Regions from separate parts of the Bradyrhizobium sp. SHOUNA76 genome, predicted to be linked through region 2. Evidence: riboswitches for the same ligand, from Rfam matches in the RefSeq annotation. Region 2 holds a riboswitch; each other region holds the start of a gene.
The links. A riboswitch is a leader RNA that binds a small molecule or an ion and turns the genes downstream of it on or off. The one in region 2 is predicted to bind cobalamin.

Region 1 (3,871 bases), on a different contig from region 2:
GCACCCTCAAGGGCGCGCGCTGAGATCCTGACGCCTGTGGCGGCCGGGAACGGCGAGCCCGAGATCGCCGGCTTCCAAGGAACAGGAGCTGGCGGTGCTTGGGCACCGGAACGATTCACTTGGGTTAAACATTGAAGGTGGCGGCAGGACGCGGAGTCCGATGGAAATGGGTATGCTCGATCCCGGTCGATTTCTGGTCTCGTGCTCGCATTGCGATGCCTGGCCGATGGCGGCCAATGTGAAGCGGTCGAGCTGGTGGGCGTCCCCGCACGAGGTCCGCTTTGTCTGCACGCGCTGCCGGCGCGAGGAAACCGCGATCGTCTCGGCCTCCGGCGAACTGACCCCGATCAAGCGCGTCGATGCTCCGCCTCGCGACGTCGCTGTCGCCTGGGCCCAGGCCCAGCGTATGCGAGGGCGGACCTGAGGGCGGTGACAACAGCCGCCCGTCGATTGACTCCCCGGCGTGACGCCACGTAAGTTGATCGGTGACGGTTCTCCTCACGGAGATCAAAAGGGAATGTGGTGCGGGATTGTCCCAACGGGGATTTGTCTCAACGCCACGGCTGCCCCCGCAACTGTAAGCGGTGAATCTTTCGTCCTATGCCACTGGGAATCTCGGTCCTGGGAAGGCGACGTAAGGTAACGACCCGCGAGCCAGGAGACCTGCCGTCAGCCGTGGTCACACGCGAAGAAGTCGGTCGGGGAGTACAGACATTGGTTTCACCGGAGCAATCCATCGCTCTGCCGTGAAACCTCGTTCGCTGTGACGTGCCACTGACGTCATACCGAGGTTTACAACCGTGTCCCGTCTTGTCTCTGCCGCCAGGCGCCTCAGCGCCGGCCTGCTCGCGTCCGTTTCCCTCCATTCGCTCGATCTGTCCCCCGCCTTCGCCCAGCAGGCCCTTGCCGAGCAACTGCCGCCGATCGAAGTGACCAAGCCCGACGATCAGAACCGCACCCGCGCCAGGGCGATCGGTGACGGCGAGCCGACGAAGCGCCGGGGAACCGCGAATGTCGCGCCGGCAGGCAATGGCGCCGGCTCATCCGGCTCGGGCTCCGAGGCTGTCGCCAGCAACGGCGGTATCGTCGGGGCCGCCACGACCGTCATCACGGCCGCAGATATCGCGCATTCGCCGTCGCAGACGCTAGCCGAGATCATCGCGACGCAGACCCCGGGCGCCCAGATCACGACGTTCTATGGCGGTCAGATCGGCGCGAAGACCAGCGTGGATCTGCGCGGCTTCGGCGCCTTTGCCAACGCCAACACGCTGGTGCTGGTCAACGGACGGCGGCTGAACGACGTCGACATGGCACAGGTGGACCTCTCCACCATCCCGCTCAATTCCATCGAGCGTATCGAGATCACGCGCGGCAATTCGGGAGCGGTGCTCTACGGCGACAACGCCGTCGGCGGCGTGATCAACATCGTCACCAAAAACGGCGTCGGCGGACCGCCGGTGACCGCGCGCATCGAGGCCGGCTTCGGCTCGTTCAACGCCAGGCTCGGCAACGTCTCGACCTCGCTCAATTCCGGTCCGTGGTCGACCTCGTTCTATGGCAATGCCGTCAGGACCGATGGCTATCGCGACAACAATCGCTATTCCCAGCAAAACGGCGTCGGCAATCTCAATTACTCAACACCGGGCCTGACCGCTTTTCTCACCGTCACGGGCGACAATCAGGAGCTGCGATTGCCGGGCGGGCGCACCGTCGATCCCTCGATCGGCCTCGACGAGCTCAAGACCAACCGGCGAGGGACGAGCACGCCGTTCAACTACGCCAACCAGCAGGGGTTTAGCGCAACAGCGGGCTTCACCAAGACCCTCGTCAACGGCGTCGATCTCATCGTCGACGGCGGCGTGCGCGACAAGAAGCAGCAGAGCGCGTTCTTCTCCAGCCCGGTGCCGGTTCCGGCCTTCTTCACGTCGACCTATGTCGATTCCCATCTGACGACGTGGTCGATCACGCCGCGGCTCAGTGTGAAGAGCCTCATGCTCGGCATGCCGTCGCAGCTCCTGACCGGCATCGACTATTACGATGCGAGCTTTCAGCAGAACCGCGGCGCCGGGCAGGGGCTCTCCTCCTGGCACAATTACGATCTCAGGCAGCAGACGGTCGCAGGCTATTTTCAGCACACATTGGGCGTGGCGCCTACGACCGACATCTCCTATGGCGCGCGGGTGCAGACCGTCAGTCTTGCGGCACGCGACAATTTCGACCCGGCGGCGCCGTTCAACGCCGACATCGGCGCGCTGCCGCTGACGAGCAACGAGACCCAATATGCGCTGCATCTCGGGGCCGAGCATCGCCTCAACGACATGGTCTCGCTGTTCGGCCGCGCCGCGCGCGCGTTCCGCACGCCCGACGTGGACGAGCGCCTGTCCTCGGGGCCTTCGTTCGATCCCCTGACCTTCGCCGCGATCCCGCAAACGTTCCAGCTCAAGACCCAGACTTCGCAGGACATCGAGGGCGGTCTGCGTATCAAGGGCGGCGGGCTGCAGCTGCAAAGCAGTCTCTATCTGATGGACCTCACCAACGAGGTCCATTTCAACCCGGTCCTGTTCTACAACACCAATCTTGATCCGACCCGCCGCTACGGCTCGGAGACCAGCCTGTCTTATCGCGTCAACGACGCTCTGCTGCTGCGCTCCGGCGTGGCCTACACCCGCGCCGTCTTCCGCGAAGGCGTCTGGGCCGGCAATGACGTGCCGCTGGTGTCGCGCTACACCGCGAGTGCGGGCGTCACCTGGAACATCTGGCAGAATTATTTGGTGCTCGATGCCACCGCGCGCTTCTGGAGCGAGCGGCGCATGGACAACGATCAGGCGGGCACCCAGAAGCCGATTCCCGCCAACGGCACGATCGACCTCAAGCTCAGCGGCCAGTATGAGCGCTACTTCTGGTCGCTCAGCGTCAACAACGCGCTGAATGCGTTCTACTACGACTACGCCATCGCAAGCACCTTCACGGACGGTCGCTTCAGCGCCTATCCGCTGCCCGGTCGCACCTATCTGCTCAAGGCCGGCGCCACGTTCTAATCACATTCCCTGAAATGGACGAGCATCCGAACGAGAAGAGATCACCCATGCCACTTAACACCCAGCCGTCTCACGGCGACCGTTTCCGGCTTCACCCGGTCGCGCCGCGCCTTGCGCCGATGTTCTGCTTTGCGCTGCTGACGGTCTCATGCGCGCTCGCAAGCTTTGCCTTCGCCTGCGCAACGCCGTTTGCGGCCTTCGCCGTCGTTGCCGCGGCAATGCTGCCGGCGCGCCCGGCGTTGCTCGTCGTCACCGGCGCCTGGCTCGTGAACCAGATCATCGGTTTCGGCGTGCTGCATTATACGATCGATGGCAGCACCATCGCCTGGGGTTTTGTCATCGGCGCCGCTGCGCTTCTCGCGACTGCCGTGGCTTCGACCGTGCTCCGCACGCTGCCGCAGGGCCGCACACCGCTGATGCTGGCGATCACGTTGGTTGTTGCCTATGCGACCTACGAGCTCGCGCTGCTCGCCGCGACGCCGTTCCTCGGCGGTGAAGGCGCCTTCACCGCCGCCATCGTGACCCGCATCGCTCTGACCTGCGCCGTCTGGCTCGCCGGCCTCGTCGCCGTCTGCGAGATCGTCCGGCTGCTCGATCCGTTTGGCAGCAGGGGCGCAATGTCGGCCTGAGCCGGCAGACTGTAGCCCAGACGAGCGCAGCGACATCCGGGATCCCAGCGAGTGGATCCCGGGTATCGCTGCGCTCACCCGGGCTACAAGACCGGAGTTTGGACCTTGGCCCACCGCCGCACGGCGACCGCCGTCCAGACCGTCTCGACAAGTCCGAACGGCCAGGCTCCCTGGAGGAAGCCGTAAATCCCGCTGAGCGCGCAC
Region 2 (5,485 bases):
GCGGCGTGCACGGCGGCGACACGCGTCAGCGTTTTCTGCGGGCTCATGACCGTCTCGACGTCCAGCAGCCCCAGCCCCGGCGTGTCGCCCGCGGGGCCCTCGATACCGTCGGGGTCGGCGACACTGCGCCCGAGCATCTGATAGCCGCCGCAGAGGCCGAGCACATGGCCGCCCCTGCGATGATGCGCGAAGAGATCGATGTCCCAGCCCTGCGCCCGCAGGAAGGCGAGATCGCCGCGGGTGGACTTTGAGCCGGGGATAATGACCAGCCTGACGTCACCGGGGATCGCTTCGCCCGGGCGCACCATCACGAGATCGACGCCCGGCTCGAGCTTGAGCGGATCGAGGTCGTCGAAATTGGCGATCCGCGACAGCGCGAGGCACGCGATCTTGCATTGACCGAGTTTTCGCGCGTCGGTCAGACCCAGTGCGTCCTCGGCCGGCAGCTCGCCGGCGCGCCCAAACCAGGGCAGCACACCAAGGCCGCGCCAGGCGGTCTTCGTTTCGATTAGCCCATAACCATCTTTGAATAACGTGGGATCGCCGCGGAACTTGTTGATGACGAAACCCTGGATCATCGCGGCATCGTCGGGGTCGATCACCGTCTTGATGCCGACGAGCTGGGCGATGACGCCGCCGCGGTCGATGTCGCCGACCAGCACGACCGGCACGTCGGCCTTGCGGGCAAAGCCCATATTGGCGATGTCGGCCTTGCGCAGGTTCACCTCGGCGGGACTGCCGGCGCCTTCCACCAGCACGAGATCGGCGCGCACCTTCAGTCGCTCAAAGCTCTCCAGCACCGCGCCCATGAGCGACGGCTTCATCGCGGCGTAGTCGCGCGCCCGCGCGGTCGCGATACGTTTGCCTTGGACAATCACCTGCGCGCCGACATCGGTCTCGGGCTTCAGCAGCACCGGATTCATGTCGGTGTGCGGCTCGACGCCGGCGGCGAGCGCCTGCAGTGCCTGGGCACGGCCGATCTCGCCGCCATCGACGGTGACGGCCGCGTTGTTCGACATGTTCTGCGGCTTGAACGGAAGCACGCGCAGGCCGCGCTGCGTGAAGGCGCGCGCGAGTCCGGCGACGATGAGCGATTTGCCCACGTCCGAGCCGGCCCCCTGGATCATCAATGTGCGCGCCATCGAATTCAGAACTCGACGCCGGCCTGCGCCTTGATGCCGGAGCGGAAGGGATGCTTGACCAGGGTCATCTCGGTGACGAGATCGGCGATCTCGATCAGCTCGTCCTTGGCGTTGCGCCCGGTGAGCACGACATGGGTCATCGCGGGCTTTTGCGTCGTCAGGAATTCGACGATCTCGGCGATATCGAGATAGTCGTAGCGCAGCGCGATGTTGATCTCGTCGAGCACGACCATGCGCAAGCTCTCGTCGAGGATCAGCTCCTTGGCCTTCTCCCAGCCGGCGCGCGCCGCGGCGATGTCACGGGCGCGGTCCTGCGTCTCCCAGGTAAACCCTTCGCCCATCGCGTGGAACTGGCAGAGATCGCCGAAATGGCCGGTCAGCAGGCGCCGCTCGCCGGTATCCCAGGCACCCTTGATGAACTGCACGACCGCGCAGGGGAAGCCATGGGCGACACAGCGGACGATCATGCCGAAGGCCGAGGACGACTTGCCCTTGCCGGCGCCGGTGTGGACGATGATCAGTCCCTTTTCGCCGCTCTTGGTCGCCATGATCTTGTCGCGGGCGGCCTTCTTCTTCGCCATTTTCTGGGCGTGCCGGGCGTCGGTTTCCTCGGCTGTTTGGGTATCCGGTTCAGGCGTCATCGGTCCCGGTCCTTCGGCTTGACAAGAGGCGGCCACCGGCAAATGGTGGCCCGGCGTTGGTTCCTGTCCTATGACAGGCGAAGAGGGAATGCGATAGGGTCCGAATCGGCAAGATTTGGGTCCAAACTGCAGCCGCCCCCGCGACCGTGACCGGAGAGATGCCCGAAGCCACTGATTCCCTTTGGGATCGGGAAGGCGGGGATCGAAGGGCAAGACCCTGCTCCGCAAGCCGGGAGACCTGCCAGCGCGGACGAGTTTTGGACCGGCGGACGGGGTGTTCCGCGACGGGGAAACGGGCCTTCTGGGGAATGGTCCGTGTGCCTCATCGCCTCCCGCTATTATCTGGAAGAGGCGATGACCGTCACACTTCACGTCTGCATCACCTGCCGTGCCGGCGAGACGCCCGGCGAGGGCGAGACGACGCCCGGAAAACGCCTGCATGGTGCGATCCTCGACGCCGGCGTGCCCGACGGCGTCAATGTGGTTCCCGTTGAATGCCTGTCGGCCTGCAGCCAGGGCTGCTCGGTCGCGCTCAGCGCGCCCGGCCGCTGGTCCTATGTCTATGGCCGCCTCTCGGATGCCAACGCGCAGGACGTGGTCGCGGGCGCGGCGGCCTATGCGGCGGCGCCCGACGGAATCGTGCCATGGCGCAGCCGTCCCGAGATCTTCCGCAAGCAGTCGCTTGCCCGCATTCCCCCTGTTGCCGTCGTGCCGGAGGCCGCCGAATGAACTCGCTCGCAAAAGTCCCTGTGACGGTGGTCACGGGTTTTCTCGGCTCCGGCAAGACCACGCTGATCCAGCATCTGCTCACCAATGCAAACGGCAAGAAGCTCGCGGTGCTCGTCAACGAGTTCGGCAGCGAGGGCGTCGACGGCGAAATCCTGAAGTCCTGCGCCGATGCCAACTGCCCGGAAGAGAACATCGTCGAGCTCGCCAATGGCTGCATCTGCTGCACCGTCGCCGACGATTTCATTCCAACCATGGAAAAACTGCTGGCGCGTCCGGTGCGACCGGATCACATCCTGATCGAGACCTCGGGCCTGGCGCTGCCGAAGCCGCTGCTGAAAGCGTTCGACTGGCCGGAGATCCGCTCGCGCATCACGGTCGACGGTGTGATCGCGCTGGCCGACGCCGAGGCGGTCGCGGCCGGCCGCTTCGCGCCTGACCCGGCTGCAGTCGAAGCGCAGCGCGCAGCGGACGAGAATCTCGATCACGAGACGCCGCTGTCGGAGGTGTTCGAGGATCAGATCGCCTGCGCCGATATCGTGCTGCTGACCAAGGCCGATCTCGCGGGCGCCGCCGGCATTGAAGCCGCCAAGGCCGCGATCACCGCCGAGATGCCGCGGCGCGTGCCGATGCTCCCTGTCACCGACGGCGCGATCGATGCGCGCCTCATCCTCGGCCTCGGCGCCGCCGCCGAGAACGATCTCGCTGCACGCCCCTCGCACCATGACGGCGAGGAGGAGCACGAGCACGACGATTTCGCCTCCGTCGTGATCGATCTGCCTGAAGTGGCTGACATCGACGCGTTGGTCGCATCGGTGCAGAAGCTGGCGCGCGAGCAGAACGTGCTGCGGGCGAAAGGTTACATCGCCGTCGCGGGCAAGCCGATGCGCCTTCTGCTGCAGGCGGTCGGCGAGCGCGTGCGTCACCAGTTCGACAAGCCCTGGGGCGCAGGTCACAGGCACTCAAAGCTCGTCGTGATCGGCGAGCACGGCGATATCGATGAGGCCGCCATCAAGGCAGGACTTGGTATCTCAAGGCTCGGCATCTGATGCACGTCGTCTTCCGCGAGAGCCGCGGTCTGGAGGAGACCGCGACGCCAAGGGACATCGGCCAGGACCCGGCCGATCTCGTGGTGCTCTCGTATTCGGATTCCGATCTCGCCGCGTTCGCGGCCGGCTGGCGGCGCGGCCAGGGCAGCCTGCCGACGCTGCGGCTTGCCAATCTCGCGGAGCTCCGTCACCCCCTGTCGGTCGACACCTATATCGAGCGCACGCTGTCGCAGGCGCGTGGCATCCTGGTGCGCCTGATCGGCGGGGAGTCCTATTGGGCGTATGGGCTGGCTGCCTTGCAACAACTCGCCAAGGACCGCAACATCGTGCTGGCGGTGCTGCCGGCCGATGGCCGTGACGACACGCGGCTCGATGCGTATTCGACTCTGCCGGTCTCGACGCTGCGCCGGCTCAAGGTGCTCTGCGACACCGGTGGGCCGGTCGCCGCCCAAGCCGCGATTGCGCAGCTCGCATTGGCCTCGGGTCTCTATGCCGGTCCTGTTATCGGCGAGATGAGCGTGCCCGAGATGGGCTTCTACGATCCCGCGCGCGGCGTCATCGCCGCGCCGGTGGGTGGCGAGGGGAAGCCCCGCGCGCTGGTGACGTTCTATCGCTCCTATCTCACCGCCGCGGACACCGGCCCGGTCGATGCCCTGATCGCGGCGCTGCGCGAGAAGGGCTTTGACGCCTGTGGCGTGTTCGTCACCTCGCTGAAGGCCGCGGGCGTCGCCGACTGGCTGCGCGCCTATCTCGCGCAAAATCCTCCGGCCGCGATCGTCAACGCGACGGCGTTCTCGGCCCTCAGCGACGACGGCACGACGGCGTTCGATGCTGCATCGTGTCCGGTGTTCCAGGTCGCACTCTCCACGGCGCGGCGCGAGGACTGGGCGGAGTCGCTGCGTGGCCTCTCGCCCGGCGATCTCGCGATGCATGTGGTGCTGCCCGAGGTCGACGGTCGGCTGTTCACGGGCGTGGTGAGCTTCAAGTCGGCGGCGCAACGCGATCCCGATCTGCAATTTTCGCATCTGGCACATCGGCCGGATGGGGAACGTGTGACGGCGGTCGCCGCACGCGTCGCGGCCTGGCGCCGCCTCGTGGAGAAGCCCGCCGGCGAGAAGCGGCTGGCACTCGTGCTCTCGAACTATCCGGGACGCCCGCACCAGATCGCGCACGCCGTCGGTCTCGATGCGCTGGCGTCTGTCGAGGCGTTGTTGTCTGATCTCGCGGAGGCCAACTTCGATGTTGCGCCGGTCCGTGCGCTCGGCGAAACACTGCTCAATCGGCAACTGACCTGGCGCGTTGCCGACTATCGCGCGGCGCTTTCGCGCCTGCCGCAAGTCTTGCAGGACGATCTCGCGCAAGCCTGGGGAGCGCCGGAGGATGATCCGAGCTGTCGCGACGGCTCGTTCCACTTCGCTGCGATCCAATGCGGTCAGTCTGTTATCGCGGTCCAGCCCGAGCGCGGCGATGCGACGACGCGCGATGCCGATTATCATGATCTCGCCCGCACGCCGCGTCACGCCTATGTCGCGTTCTATCTCTGGCTCCGGGCACAGGGCAGCGATGCCGTCTTGCACATGGGCGCACACGGCACGCTGGAATGGCTGCCCGGAAAATCCGTAGCGCTGTCGCAATCGTGCTGGCCGGAAGCCCTGATCGGCGATCTTCCAATCATCTATCCCTTCATCGTCAACGATCCCGGCGAGGCAGCGCAGGCCAAGCGGCGTATCGGCGCCGTGACGATCGGCCATCTGCCGCCGCCGCTGGAAAAGTCTGCGGTGCCGGAAGGGCTGCGCCGGCTCGAACGTCTGCTCGACGAATACTCGACCGCCGACGGTCTCGATCCTGCGCGTCGCCAGCGGCTGATCGCTGCGATCCGTGACGAGGCGCGCGCCGCGGGCCTCGAAGACGATCTCGGTCTGGATGC
Region 3 (3,871 bases), on a different contig from region 2:
TGACCCGGATCGATCGCCTCGCGGCCGGCTGGCGCATCGTGTCCGTCAACCAGCGGATCAGCTAGGTCTGTCAGGCACGTTGGCTTGCGCGAATGTTGCCATGCCGTTGTGGAGCGCGCAGGCGAGGCGCACCAGCGGCAGCGCGATGGCGGCACCTGATCCCTCGCCGAGCCTGAGGTCGAGGCTGATCAGCGGTTGCACATTGAGCGCGCGGAGCACCAGACGATGCCCCTGCTCGGCCGATTGATGCGAGGCCAGCTGGAACGGCTGGCATGACGGGTTCAGCCGTGCTGCGGCGAGCGCTGCCACCGACACGATGAAGCCGTCGATCAGCACGGGGATGCGGCGCTGCGCGGCCGCGATGATCGCGCCTGAGATCGCTGCGATCTCGAGCCCGCCGACAGCACACATGATTTTTTCGGGCGACGCACCCGCAACGCCATGCAGCGCAATCGCGGCATCGATCACGCGCGCCTTGTGTGCGCGGCCGGCCGCATCGATCCCAGTGCCGCTGCCGGCGATTTCCTCGGCACTCACGCCAAGCAGGCTCGCCGCGATCGCCGCCGAGGTTGTGGTGTTGCCGATGCCCATCTCGCCGAAGATCAGCAGATCGGGCTGATTGGTCGCCGCACGCGCAACCGCGCGCTGGCCGGCCTCGAAGGCAAACGCCAGCTCCGCAGGTGTGAGCGCGGCCTCGACGCTGAAATCGCGGGAGCCCTGGCGCGGCCTGTCGGTGACGATGCCGCCTATCTCCTCCCGCGCCAGCGTCCCGGCGTCCACGACCTCCAGGCTCGAGCCCAACTCGCGCGCCAGCACTGAGATCGCCGCGCCGCCGGCGGCAAAATTCGCCATCATCGCGATGGTCACTTCTTGCGGATAGGCCGAGACGCCCTGCGCGACGATGCCGTGATCGCCGGCGAAGATGATGATCGGCACAAGCGCGGCGCGCGGTTGCTCCGTCGCCTGCAAACCTGCAAGCTCGATTGCAAGCTGCTCGAGCCGGCCGAGTGCACCGGTCGGCTTTGTCAGCTGCGCCTGCCGCGCCATCGCCGCCTCGCGATGGATCGCGGAGATCTCGGGGCACTTTTGGTAGACCCATTCGGGGAGCATGCTGCCTCGCTTAACGCGCGCGCTTGAGGATGTAGCTGTCCATGATCCAGCCGTGCCGCGCGCGCGCGTCCTGCCGCACCGCGACAATGCGCGGGCCGATCTCGGCCAGCGCGCCGGATAGGATGATCTGGTCGGGCATGCCGAGATAGGCGCCCCAATAGATTTGAATCCCGGCTGAATCTAGCGACTGGAACGCCGTGTCGCCGTCGAGCATCACCACCACGGTGTCGACGCCCTGCGGCCAGCCGCCCTCGCGCAAGCGGCGGCCGGTCGAGACCAAAAAGGGCTCGCCGATGTCGTTGAGCGGCAGCGCATGCGCCGCGCACAGCGCCTGAATCGAGGTGATACCGGGCACGACTTCAATCTTCGGCAAGGGATTGAGCCGACGCGCAATGCGCAGCGAGGAATCATAGAGCGAGGGATCGCCCCAGATCAGCAGCGCGACCTTGCCCTTGCCTGCAAGATGTTCTGCGATCGTCTGCGACCAGGTCGCGGCGACCGCATCGTGCCAATCGTCCACGCCCTTGCGGTAATCCGCTTCACCGGCGTCGCGCACGGGGAGATCGAACTCGGCGATTTCAGTCTTGTCGCTGGTGAGCACGTCCGCGCAGATCGTCCGCCGGAGATCGGCGAGGTCGGATTTCGCCGTTCCCTTGCGCGGGATCAGGACGAGATCGGCCGCGTTGATGGCGCGGATCGCGGCGCGCGTGAGCTGATCGGGATCGCCGCAGCCGATGCCTATCAGGGAGAGCGTGAGCATCGCGAGCGCGAGGGGCGGCATACCGCCCCTCGCTGATCTCTCAGGCCGCGTTATGCAGGCGCGGGGTGACGAGGCCTGGCGCGGTGACGCCACGCAGCGACTTCGCCAACGCCAGCACGGCGAGATCGGCCAGCGGCTCGATCACGATGACGAGCGCATAGGAGGCCGCGAACGCCGCGATGTTGGCGAGGTTGCTCATGGCAAAACCGGAGCCATAGAGCGCCCAGAACGCCACCCAGGCGATCACGCCAGCCTGATAGGTCGTCGAGAGCGCCAGCGCCTGCCGATACTTCAAATCGACATAGGCGGTGTTACGGGCAATGATCCGCGAGGCGATCGCCTGGATCGCGAACAGCGGCACCAGCAGCGTCGTGACGTTCATGCCGTATTGCGGGATGTCGGCCGGCTCGAACAACACGCCCTGGAGCAACAGGCCGAGCGCCAGGCCGAAGGCCGCAGGCGCCGCGCCGAACAGCAGGAACAAGGTCGAGCCGAGGATGAAGTGCACTTCGGAGACGCCGACCGGGAAGTGCGGCAGAACCTGGAAGAAAGTGAAGACGAGGCCCGTTGTGGCGAGCGTTCGCGCCGCGAAAGAGCCGACGCCCTGCTCGCGCACGGTCTCGGCTGCAAGTTTCAAGGCAACGCCGCCTGCGGCGATGCCGGTTGCGTAACTCAACACGAGCTTGGCGCCCGTCACGATTCCGGGTTCGATATGCATGGCTCAATTCCTTCCTGCCGTCACACCCGACGGCCTTGGCCTCAAAACGTGCAGGGCCGGTCTCCTGGCTCGCGGTTCACTGGGATCTCCGGCCTTCCCGAACCTTTCGGCCCAGTGGCGGTTCGGAGCCCCTCACCGCTTACAGTCGCGGGGGCGGCTGGGGTTTTGGGCGCCGCAACTTGGTCCGCCCACCCCCATTCCCGATTATGCTCCGACGCTTTGCGCCGCGTTGAGCACCATGCCTCTCCTGTGTGCCCCTTTCGCGGAGCCGGCGTCAAGGGGCGAACGGCCACCGCGGCCGTCACGACGGATAATCCCCCGCCAGCGCGCCGAACAGGATCACCGCAGCCGTGGATGCGGCGCCGCCGCGGGCAAGCTGCTCGGCAAGCTCGGCAATGGTGGTCCGGACCAGCCGCTCGTCGGGGCGGCCGAGGGATTCGGCGAACAGCGCCGGCGTATCCGCGGCGAGACCGTGCGCAATCAATTTTGCGGCAAGCCCCGGGAAGGTGCGCCGCCCCATATAGACCACGGTCGTCGCTTCAGGATCGGCCAGTGCAGCCCAATTCAGATTCGGCGGCAGCTCGCCCGTCACATCAGCCCCGGTCACGAACTGCACCCGGCGCGAGGTATGACGACGGGTCAGGGGAATGCCCGCTTGCGCGGCGGCCACACAGGCCGAGGTGACGCCGGGAATGATCTCATAGCCGATGCCCGCCTCGCGCAGCGTCTCCAGCTCCTCCTCGAGCCGGCCGAAAATGCCGGCGTCGCCCGACTTCAAGCGAACCACGCGCACGCCTGTCGCGGCATAGTCGACCAGGAGACGGTTGACATGGTGCTGCTTGGTCGAGGGTCGCCCGGCCCGCTTCCCGACCGCGACGAGATTGGCGCCGGGCCGGGCGAGATCGAGGATCGCACCCGACGCAAGATCGTCATAGAGCACGACGTCGGCCTCGCGCAGCCGCGCGGCGCCCTTGAGCGTGAGCAGCTCGGGATCGCCGGGGCCGGCGGAGATGAAGGAGACAAAACCGCTCACCGGTCCTCCGCGATCAGATGAAAGAACGTGCCGGTGGCACGTCCGCGCCGCGAGCCGGTCTCGGCGATGACCGCGCCAGTCGCATCAAGCACCACGGCCAGCGGCGTGTCGGGCTGGGCGAGGATCGTCGAATAGTGGAATTCGTGGCCGCGCAGGCGCGCACCGGCCTGATGGCCCGGTATCGGCGCGGCGAGTTCGGCGAGGCGGTAGCCCAGATGCATGCGGCGTTTGGCAAAGCTCGTCTCGAGGC

Region 1: another riboswitch for cobalamin. It lies ahead of MOV74_RS16145 (TonB-dependent receptor domain-containing protein); the one in region 2 lies ahead of MOV74_RS28840 (DUF1636 domain-containing protein).
Region 3: another riboswitch for cobalamin. It lies ahead of MOV74_RS32480 (energy-coupling factor ABC transporter permease); the one in region 2 lies ahead of MOV74_RS28840 (DUF1636 domain-containing protein).

The regions. Positions count from the first base shown of each region.
Region 1 is NZ_JALBHA010000127.1:755-4,625, forward strand. It holds gene MOV74_RS16135 (hypothetical protein) at 1-23, shown strand, start outside; gene MOV74_RS16140 (hypothetical protein) at 173-424, shown strand; cobalamin riboswitch at 473-686, shown strand; gene MOV74_RS16145 (TonB-dependent receptor domain-containing protein) at 801-3,038, shown strand; gene MOV74_RS16150 (hypothetical protein) at 3,086-3,667, shown strand; gene MOV74_RS16155 (hypothetical protein) at 3,751-3,871, opposite strand, start outside.
Region 2 is NZ_JALBHA010000400.1:555-6,039, forward strand. It holds gene MOV74_RS28830 (cobyric acid synthase) at 1-1,142, opposite strand, end outside; gene cobO (cob(I)yrinic acid a,c-diamide adenosyltransferase) at 1,148-1,783, opposite strand; cobalamin riboswitch at 1,824-2,044, shown strand; gene MOV74_RS28840 (DUF1636 domain-containing protein) at 2,138-2,512, shown strand; gene cobW (cobalamin biosynthesis protein CobW) at 2,509-3,558, shown strand; partial or broken gene MOV74_RS28850 (cobaltochelatase subunit CobN) at 3,558-5,485, shown strand, end outside.
Region 3 is NZ_JALBHA010000526.1:131-4,001, forward strand. It holds partial or broken gene MOV74_RS32465 (histidine phosphatase family protein) at 1-65, shown strand, start outside; gene cobT (nicotinate-nucleotide--dimethylbenzimidazole phosphoribosyltransferase) at 58-1,110, opposite strand; gene cobF (precorrin-6A synthase (deacetylating)) at 1,121-1,870, opposite strand; gene MOV74_RS32480 (energy-coupling factor ABC transporter permease) at 1,911-2,588, opposite strand; cobalamin riboswitch at 2,625-2,844, opposite strand; gene cobA (uroporphyrinogen-III C-methyltransferase) at 2,890-3,621, opposite strand; partial or broken gene MOV74_RS32490 (cobyrinic acid a,c-diamide synthase) at 3,618-3,871, opposite strand, start outside.